DNA from 3 places in the Xanthomonas sp. CFBP 8443 genome. Region 2 is predicted to be linked to each of the others. Evidence: predicted binding sites of a transcription regulator. Region 2 holds the regulator's gene; each other region holds the start of a gene.

Region 1 (3,272 bases), 2.0 Mb from region 2:
GCGTGCGCGTCCAGCTTGAACAGCGCCACCGCATCGTTGAGGTGGCCGGTCTGCTCTTCCATCGAGCGCGCCGCCGCGGTGGCTTCTTCCACCAGCGCGGCGTTCTGCTGGGTGGCTTCGTCCATCTGGGTGACGGTCTGGTTGACCTGTTCGATGCCGGCGGACTGCTCCTGCGAGGCCGCGGCGATCTCGGCCATGATGTCGGTCACGCGCTGCACCGAGGCGACGATCTCGCCCATGGTGTCGCCGGCCTGGTTGACCAGCTGCGAGCCCACCGCGACCTTGCCGACCGACTCGTCGATCAGGCCTTTGATCTCCTTGGCGGCGCTGGCCGAGCGCTGCGCCAGGGTGCGCACTTCCGAGGCGACCACGGCGAAGCCGCGGCCCTGCTCGCCGGCACGCGCCGCTTCCACCGCCGCGTTCAACGCAAGGATGTTGGTCTGGAAGGCGATGCCGTCGATCACGGTGATGATGTCGGCGATGCGGCGCGAGGAGGCGTCGATCTCGTGCATGGTGGTGACCACGCGGCCGACCACCTCGCCGCCCTGCGAGGCGACCGAGGCCGCGCCGATCGCCAGCTGGTTGGCCTGGCGCGCGTGTTCGGCGTTCTGCTTGACGGTGGAGGTGAGCTCCTCCATCGACGCGGCGGTTTCTTCCAGGTTGGCGGCCTGCTGCTCGGTGCGCCGCGACAGGTCGTCGTTGCCCGAGGCGATCTCGCCGGCGGCGGTGCTGATGCTGGAAGAGGCCTGCTGGATGCGGCCGACGATCTGGGTCAGCTGCGCGACGGTGCTGTTGGCGTCGTCGCGCATGCCGGCGAACACGCCGTGGAAGTCGCCGTGCATGCGCGCGGTCAGGTCGCCGTTGGCGATCGCGCGCAGCAGCTGCGAGACCTGGCCCAGGTTGCCGTCGGCGACCTGCATCATGGTGTTGAGGTGTTCGATCATCGACCGGAAATCGTGATCGAAGCGCAGCGCGTCGCCGCGCTGGCTGAAATCGCCGACCGCCGCGGCCTGCGCCAGCGACTGGATCTGGGTGTTGATCGCCAGCAGGCTGGCCTTGGCCGCATCCATCGACTCGTGCAGGATCGCGCGGCTGCCGGGCAGGCGCCGCGCGTCCTGCGACAGGTCGCCGGCGGCGTACCGGTTGAGCACCGCGATGGCGTCCTTGATCGAGTCCAGATGCTCGAAGATCACCGTGTTGATGCCGACCGCGAGCTGGCCGTACACGCCCGGGAAATCTTCCGGGATGCGGTGGCCGATGTCCGGGCCGGCGTGCATCTCGACCATCTGCTGGGTCTCGCCGGAGAACCGGCGCAGCATCACCGTCATGTCGCGGGTGGCGGCCAGCATCTTGCCGGCCTCGTCGGCGCTGGTGGCCTGGATGTTCACCGACAGGTCGCCGCGCGCCACCGACTGGATCGCATGCACCGCCTTGCCCAACGGGCCGGTGACCGCGCGTGAGATCACCACCGCCAGCGCGGCGGCGATCAGCGACAGCAGCAGCATGCAGGCGACGATGGCGATCACGCTAGCACGATGCGTGGCATCGGCCTTGACGATCTTCGCCTGCATCTGCTCGGCGCTGTAGGCGCCCAGTTCCTTGAGCGACTCGAACAGCTTGCGCCGCGCCGGCCGCGACTTGTCGTCGGAGATCTGCTGCGCCAGCACGCCATCGCCGGCGGCGATGGCCGCGCGCATCTCGGCATTGGCGCCGAAGTACCCGTTCACGTTGGCCTCGACATTGCGGTACAGCCCCTGCTCCTTGTCGTCGGCGGGCAGCGCCGCATAGGCGGTCAGCTCTTCGCGCACCAGCTTGGTGGTCGCGTCCATGCGCTTGTTGTAGTCGGCGACCTTGTCGGGCTTGGCCAGCATGGTCAGCTGCGACAGCTCGAAGGTGCGGAACTCGCCGAGCTGCGCGCGCACTTCGCCCAGGTGCTGCACCGAAGGAATCTCGTTGCCGGCCATCGCCGCCAGTTCGGTATGCGCGCCGCCCAGGCGGACCAGGGCGAAGGTGCCGAGCATGATCGTCATCAGCGTCGTCAGGGTGAACCCCACCGCCAGCTTGCGGGCGATAGGCAGATCGTGGAACCACTTCATGAGTGCAACTCCAGGCAAGAGTGTCCGGGCTGTCGCTGGTGGACGGCCGGCGGCATCCAATTCCGCTATGCACGAGGGATTGGGGCGTTGTCTGGAGAGGTAACGGCGCCCACGGCGCAAACCTGAGAGCGCCATCCCGATTTCTTGCTGAACAACTCAGGGAACCGCCGAAACCGGGAACGTGTGCACCCGCCGCTTGACGGCAAAGCCGCGAGCTGATTTAAATGACCCACGGGTCATATAAGCGAGGTGCGGCATGAGCGAGGTGCTGATCGTGGGCGCGGGCCCCACCGGGCTCACGCTGGCGTTATGGCTGACCCGGCAAGGCGTCGCGGTACGCCTCATCGACAAGAGCGCCGGCCCGGGCGAGACCTCGCGCGCCATGGCGGTGCAGGCGCGCACCCTGGAGCTCTACCGGCAGGTGGGGATCGCCGAGGCCGTCGTCGCCGCCGGCCATCGCACCCCGGCCATGAACATCTGGGCCCGCGGCAAGCGCCGCGCGCGGATCGCGCTGCGCGATTCGGCCACGGGCCTGTCGCCCTACCCGTTCGTGCTGGTGTACCCGCAGGACCAGCACGAGCGCCTGTTGATCGCGCAGCTCGCGGCGCTGGGCGTGGCGGTCGAGCGCGACACCGAACTCGTCGCCTTCGACGACCACGGCGATCGCGTCGCCGCGCGCCTGCGCCTGCCCGACGGCCGCGAGCAGGCCGTCGAGGTGCGCTATCTGGCGGCCTGCGACGGCGCGCGCTCGACGGTGCGCCACCGGCTCGGCGTCGATTTCGAAGGCGGCACCTACCGGCAGGTGTTCTACGTCGCCGATGTCGAACTGAGCGGCCTGCAGTCGACCGACGAGGCGCACATCGCCCTGGGCGATGGCGACTTCATCCTGGTGCTGGCCTACAGCGCGGCGGGGAACTACCGGCTCATCGGCACCGTGCGCGACGCGCGTGCCGATCGCGCCGAGCAGCTGAGCTTCGCCGACGTCAGCGACGATGCCATCCGCAACCTCGGCGTCAGCATCGACCGGGTCAACTGGTTTTCCACCTACCGCGTGCACCACCGCGTCGCCGAGACGTTCCGCCATGGCCGCGCGTTCCTGCTCGGCGATGCGGCGCATGTCCACAGCCCGGTCGGCGGCCAGGGCATGAATACCGGCATCCTCGATGCCATCAATCT
Region 2 (3,272 bases):
GGACGAGGTGGTGCGCCGGTTCGCCGGCGCCGATCCGCAGGGGGTGATCTTGACCAAGCTGGATGAAACCGGGCGTTTTGGCAGTGCTCTGTCGGTGGTCGCAGACCACCGGCTTCCCATCACCTGGGTGACCGATGGTCAGCGCGTGCCGGACGACCTGCACCGCGCCAACGCCGCCAGCCTGGTATTGCGCCTTGAAGATTTGCGGCGCGCTGCCGATAAGCCCTGTACTCCGGAGCAGAACCATGCCGTCGCGTGATTACGCCAATCTGACCAATGCCTTCCCCCTGTCGGCCACCCGCAGCGAACCGCTCGGCCCGGTGCGTACCATCGCCGTGACCGGCGGCAAGGGCGGCGTCGGCAAGACCAACATCTCGGTCAACCTGTCGATGGCGCTGGCCGACATGGGCAAGCGCACCCTGCTGCTGGACGCCGACCTGGGCCTGGCTAACGTCGACGTGGTGCTCGGGCTGACCCCCAAGTTCACCCTTGGCGACCTGGTAGCCGGCCGCTGCACGCTGGAAGAGGTGATCATCGACATGCCCAACGGCCTGATGGTGGTGCCCGCCGCCTCCGGCCGCCGGCACATGGCCGAGCTGCCGCCGGCCCAGCACGTCGGCCTGGTCAACGTGTTCTCCGAGCTGCAGCGCGAGCTGGACGTGATGGTCATCGACACCGCCGCCGGCATCACCGACAGCGTGCTGACCTTCTGCCAGGCCGCGCAGGACGCGGTGGTGGTGGTCTGCGACGAGCCGGCCTCGATCACCGACGCCTACGCGCTGATCAAGGTGCTGTCGCGCGAACGCGGCGTGGACCGGGTGCAGATCGTCGCCAACATGGTCCGCGACCTCAACGAAGGCCGCCTGCTGTACGACAAGCTGAGCCGGGTCTGCGAGAAGTTCCTCGGCGACGTGTCGCTGAACTACCTGGGCTGCGTGCCGCAGGACGACTGGCTGCGCCTGGCGGTGCAGCGCCAGCAGCCGGTGGTCAAGGCCTACCCGTCCAGCCCGTCGGCGCAGGCGATCGCCGAGATCGCCCGGCGCACCGCGCGCTGGCAGGCGCCGACCGCACCGCGCGGCAACGTCGAGTTCTTCGTCGAACGGATCATCCAGCGGGGGGTCGCCGCATGAACGTCGCCGCCCAATACCGCGCCGTGCAGCGCAACAGCTCCAACGACTACATCGCCCAGCACTCGGACCTGGTGCGGCGCATCGCCCACCACCTGGCCGCGCGGCTGCCGGCCAGCGTCGAGATCGACGACCTGATCCAGGCCGGCATGATCGGCCTGATCGAGGCCTCGCGCAGCTACGACGCCGACCAGGGCGCCTCGTTCGAGACCTACGCCTCGATCCGCATCCGCGGCTCGATGATCGACGAGATCCGCCGCGGCGACTGGGTGCCGCGCTCGGTGCACCGCCGCGCCCGCGACGCCGCCTCGGCGATCCGCAAGATCGAGCAGAGCACCGGCCGCGCCGCCGCCGCCAACGAAGTGGCCGCGGCGATGGACATGCCGCTTCCCGAATACCTGCGCTTGATGGAAGATGCCGCGCGCGGCCAGGTGCTGAGCCTGGAATCGCGGGTCGAGGACCACGGCGAGCTGGACACCATCGCCAAGGGCGGGCCCAATCCGCAGCAGATGCTGGAACGCAGCGAATTCGGCCGCGAGCTGGGCAAGGCGATCGCGCAGTTGCCCGAACGCGAGCAGCTGGTGCTGTCGCTGTACTACGAACAGGAATTGAACCTGAAGGAAATCGGCGCGGTGCTCGGTGTCAGCGAGTCGCGCGTCTGCCAGATCCACGGCCAGGCCACGGTACGGTTGCGCGGGCGCTTGAAAGCGTTCGAAGCGGCCGACGCCGGCCTGGAAGACGAAGAATAAGACCCAAGGAGTTAGCGGTGAACAAGAACATGCGGATTTTGATCGTGGACGATTTCTCGACGATGCGGCGCATCGTCAAGAACCTGCTCGGCGATCTCGGCTTCACCAACACTGCAGAGGCCGAAGACGGCAACAGTGCATTGGCTGCACTGCGCTCGGCACCGTTCGAGTTCGTGGTCACCGACTGGAACATGCCCGGCATGACCGGCATCGACCTGCTGCGCAACATCCGCGCCGACGACAAGCTCAAGCACCTGCCGGTGCTGATGGTGACCGCCGAGGCCAAGCGCGAGCAGATCATCGAGGCGGCGCAGTGCGGCGTGAACGGCTACATCATCAAGCCGTTCACCGCGCAGACCCTGCAGGAAAAGCTGGGCAAGATCTTCGAGCGCCTGGGAGCGACCGCCTGATGGAAGCCACCGCCGAACGCAGCGCCCTGATCGAACGCCTGCAAGGTGCGCTGGACGCACTGGAAAAAGGCGACGAAGCCGGCTGGCGCAAGGAAATCGACACGCTCGCCGCCTGGCGCACGCGGCCGATGATGCAGGGCCTGAGCCGGCTGGCGCGCGACCTGGGCCAGGCGCTCGGCGAACTGCCGACCGTGCCCACCGAGGCCGGCGAGCTGGACGATGCCTGCTCGCGCCTGGACCACGTGGTGGCGATGACCGAAGAGGCCAGCCACCGCACCCTGGACCTGGCCGAGGAATGCCGCGCGCTGGCCGAACAGCTGCGCGCCGGCGGGCTGACCGGCGACCAGGGCGAGATCCTCGACAAGATCCGCCACAACCTCACCGAGATGGCCCTGGCGCAGAGCTTTCAGGACCTGACCGGGCAGATCATCCGCCGCGTCGCGACCATCGTGCGCCGCGTCCACGAAGGCTTCGGCGCGCTCGGCCTGCCGCCGAAGGAAGACAAGAAACCCGACGGCAGCCTGGCCGGCCCCGCACTGGCCGGACTGGACCGTCACGGCGTGTCGCAGAACGACGCCGACGACCTGCTGTCCGGACTGGGATTGTAATTTTATGAGCGCCGTACCCGACGACATCGCTGCCGACTTCATCATCGAAGCCCAGGAAATCCTGGACCGGCTCGGCGAGCAGCTGGTGTCGCTGGAGCAGGCGCCCGAGGACAGCGACCAGCTCAACGCGGTGTTCCGCGGCTTCCACACGCTCAAGGGCGGCGCCGGCTTCCTGGCGATCAACGCCATGGTCGAGCTGTGCCACGCCGCCGAGGACACCCTGGGCCAGGCCCGCGCCGGCCAGGCCACGTTGCAGGCGCGGCACTTCGACGCCGCGCAGCAGTCGCTGGACTACCTGCAATCGATGCTCGACGCGTTCGGCAGCGGCAACGAGCCGCCGCGCGCGCCGCAGCAGTTGATCGCGCAGTTCGCGACCAG
Region 3 (3,272 bases), 1.5 Mb from region 2:
CCCCACAGCGTGCCGATGCCGAAGGTGAAACCGAACCCGAGCAGGTTGAGCACCCGCCACGGCCGGTACCAGGCGATCGCGAACACCGCCGCGTTCAGCACCGCGTAGTAGGAGAACAGGCCGACATGGTTGCCGCTGCCGGTGGACAGCCAGATCGGCGCCAGGAACCCGGCCAGCGTGGCCAGCACCGCCAGCGTGCGCGATTCCTGCACCACCGCCAGCACGCACATGCTGGCCACCAGCACGATGCTCAGCGCGAATGCGGCGCCGGCGGGGATCAGCGCCGACAGCTTGAACGCGGCGAACACGGTCAGCAGCAGCACGCCGATCGCACCACCCTGCAGGGCCAGCGCGAAGCTGCGCTTGCGTTCGCGCTGGCGCCAGCCGAAGCCCAGCCCGGCCAGCGCCGCGGCGGCGATGCCGGCGTAGCGCAGCTCGATCGGCATCCGCAGCCAGCCCTGGTCGCCGGCGTACTTGAGCAACGCGGCGACACCGGCGAGCAACACCAGCATGCCGATCTTGACCGGCACGTTGCCTTCGGTGAACCAGCGCTTGGCGCCGGCCAGCAGCCGTTCGAGCGGGCCTGGGCCCTGCGGCACATATGTCTCCGGCGCTGGCGCAGCAGCCGTGTCGGCATCCGTGTCCGCAACGTCGCGCACTGCGGATGCACGGGTCGCGAACTGCGGCGGCAGCGGCGGTGGCGTGGGCGCTGCGGGTGCGATGGCGACAGGCGCAGTGACGAAGACTGGACCTTCCGCCGCATCGCGTTGCTCGAACCCGGCATCGAATTCGGCTTCGGCTTCGCTATCGGCCTGCGCCGCCCGCGGCGCCGCACCGCGCAAGTGCGCCAGCTGCAGTTCCAGCACCGCCACGCGCCGGCGCACACCCGACAACGACACCAGCAACACGATCAGCAGCACCGGCACCGCCAATACCGCCACCACCACCAACACGATCAACGCTTCCATCCGGCATCCATCCCCAAGGCGGCATACCGCAGCGCGGCGTGCCAATGGTCCGGCGACGCCGGTCCTGGCGCAGATGGTAGACGAGTTCGGCCTCGGCGCGGCCCGGGCCGCGGACACGCAGCCCAGGCATGGCAAGGGTTCGCGCCGCGCAGCGGTGCGCACGCGCCGCTAAAGCCGGTGCATCGGCGGCCGCTAACTCCCTTATCCCACGTTGCGCCCGCTGTTCCCCTCCCTCCCACCGACAGTGTGCCAATGAACCTGCCAGCCCAACCCACCGAAGCGGGCATCGACGACCATATCCGTTCGGTGGTCGGCCTGTCCGACCAACTGCTCGGACAGCTGCGGCGTTCGCTGCAACGCATCGACGAGATCAACCGCACCACCCATGTGATCTCGATGAACGCGCGCATCGAGTCGGCGCGGATCGGCCAGGCCGGACGCGGCTTCAGCGTCATCGCGCAGGAAATGGACGTGCTGTCGCGGCGCGTCGCCGATGCCACCCAGGACCTGGACAAGGTCGCCGCCAGCACCAGCGCCGACATGGGCCACACCCTGCAGCGGCTGCAGGACGACGTGCGCCGCACGCGCCTGAGCGAACTGGCGCTGAGCAACATCGACCTGATCGACCGTAACCTCTACGAACGCAGCTGCGACGTGCGCTGGTGGGCGACCGATGCGGCCATCGTCGCCGCCGCGCGCCACGGCCGCGGCGACGAGGAACTCGCCTACGCGTCGCGCCGCATGGGCCAGATCCTGGACTCGTACACGGTGTACTTCGACCTGGTGCTGGCCGGCACCGACGGCCGCGTCCTGGCCAACGGCCGCCCGCAGCAGTACGCCTCGGTCGGCAGCGACGTGTCCGCGCAGGCCTGGTTCGAAACCGCCGCGCGCACCCGCAGCGGCGAGGAATTCGGCTTCCAGGACGTGCATGCCAGCACCCTGGCCGACGGCGAACGCGTGCTGGTGTATGCGTGCACGGTGCGCGACGGCGGCCGTGTCGACGGGCGCGTGCTGGGCGTGCTCGGCATCGTGTTCCGCTGGGACGCGCTGGCGCAGACGGTGGTGCAGCGCACCCCGCTGTCGGAGCAGGAATGGGGCCGCAGCCGGGTGTGCATCGTCGACCAGCGCGGCCAGGTCCTGGCCGATTCGGCCGGCCGCATGCTGCAGGAACGGATCGACTTCCCCGGCCGCGAAGCGCTGTTCAAGCAACCGCGTGGCGCGGTGCTGAGCGACCTCGACGGGCGTCCGCACTGCATCGCGCATGCCGCTTCGCCCGGCTACGAAACCTACCGCACCGGCTGGCACTCGCTGATCCTGCAGGCGCTGTAGCGCGCTGCGCTCGGGGCGGCGCGCACGCTCAGTGCTGGCCGACCCTGATCACCACCTTGCCCTTGGCGCGCCCGCTCTCGACGTAGGCCAATGCCTGCGCCGTTGCTTCGAACGGGAACACCCGGTCCAGCACCGGGGTGAGGATCCCGGCCTCGAGCAGCGCGCCGATCTCGCGCAACTGGTCGCCGTTGGCGGTCATGAACAGGAAGGCATAGCTGACGCCGCGCCGCCTGGCCTTCCTGCGGATGCCGCCGCTGAGCAGGCGGATCACCTGCCGCAGCGGCCACGCCAGTCCCTGTTGCGCGGCGAAGTCTGGGTCCGGCGGGCCGGAGATGGAAATGAGCTTGCCGCCGGGCTTGAGCACGCGCAGGGATTTCTCCAGCACGTCGCTGCCCAGGCTGTTGAGGACGACGTCGTAGTCGCGCACGAGGGTCTCGAAGTCCTGCGTCCGGTAGTCGATGACCAGGTCGGCGCCCAGCGCCTTCACCCAGCCGACGTTGCCGGTGCCGGTGGTGGTCGCGACGAAGGCACCAAGGTGCTTGGCGAGCTGGATGGCGATGCTGCCGACGCCGCCGGAGCCGGCATGGATCAGCACCTTCTGCCCCTTCTGCAGGCCCGCCGTCTCGACCAGGGCCTGCCACGCGGTCAGCGCGACCAGCGGAATCGAGGCGGCTTCCTCCATGCCGAGGTTGGCGGGCTTCAACGCCAGCGCGCTTTCCTTGACCACGATACGTTCGGCGAAGCTGCCGATGCGGTCGGCACGCGCGTACACCGCGTCGCCGGGCTTGAAGCGGCGCACGCCGGCCCCGACCCGCAGCACCACGCCGGCCACGTCGTGACCCAGCACCAGCGGAAACCGGTGCGGCAGGATCAGCTTGAACTCGCCCTTGCGGATCTTCGCGTCGAGCACGTTGACGCCGGCGGCATGCACCTCCACCAGCACATCGTCGTCGCGCAGCTCCGGTTCGGGCAGCT

What was found. Region 2 encodes FliA, which starts transcription of late flagellar genes. Its sites were predicted from a motif close to TAAAGTTTNNCNNNCNNNGGCCGATAA; they were not measured.
Region 1: a site for FliA is predicted at 2,196-2,222, ahead of NUG20_RS18470 (methyl-accepting chemotaxis protein). Genes of this name have one in related genera too.
Region 3: a site for FliA is predicted at 1,138-1,164, ahead of NUG20_RS16570 (methyl-accepting chemotaxis protein). Genes of this name have one in related genera too.

The regions. Positions count from the first base shown of each region.
Region 1 is NZ_CP102592.1:4,432,298-4,435,569, forward strand. Features, by position in the region: gene NUG20_RS18470 (methyl-accepting chemotaxis protein) at 1-2,096, opposite strand, end outside; gene NUG20_RS18475 (FAD-dependent oxidoreductase) at 2,353-3,272, shown strand, end outside.
Region 2 is NZ_CP102592.1:2,447,049-2,450,320, reverse strand. Features, by position in the region: gene flhF (flagellar biosynthesis GTPase FlhF) at 1-259, shown strand, start outside; gene NUG20_RS10420 (MinD/ParA family ATP-binding protein) at 246-1,130, shown strand; gene NUG20_RS10415 (RNA polymerase sigma factor FliA) at 1,127-1,876, shown strand; gene cheY (chemotaxis response regulator CheY) at 1,894-2,286, shown strand; gene NUG20_RS10405 (protein phosphatase CheZ) at 2,286-2,894, shown strand; gene NUG20_RS10400 (chemotaxis protein CheA) at 2,899-3,272, shown strand, end outside.
Region 3 is NZ_CP102592.1:3,966,203-3,969,474, forward strand. Features, by position in the region: gene NUG20_RS16565 (DUF2339 domain-containing protein) at 1-968, opposite strand, end outside; gene NUG20_RS16570 (methyl-accepting chemotaxis protein) at 1,221-2,297, shown strand; gene NUG20_RS16575 (NADP-dependent oxidoreductase) at 2,326-3,272, opposite strand, start outside.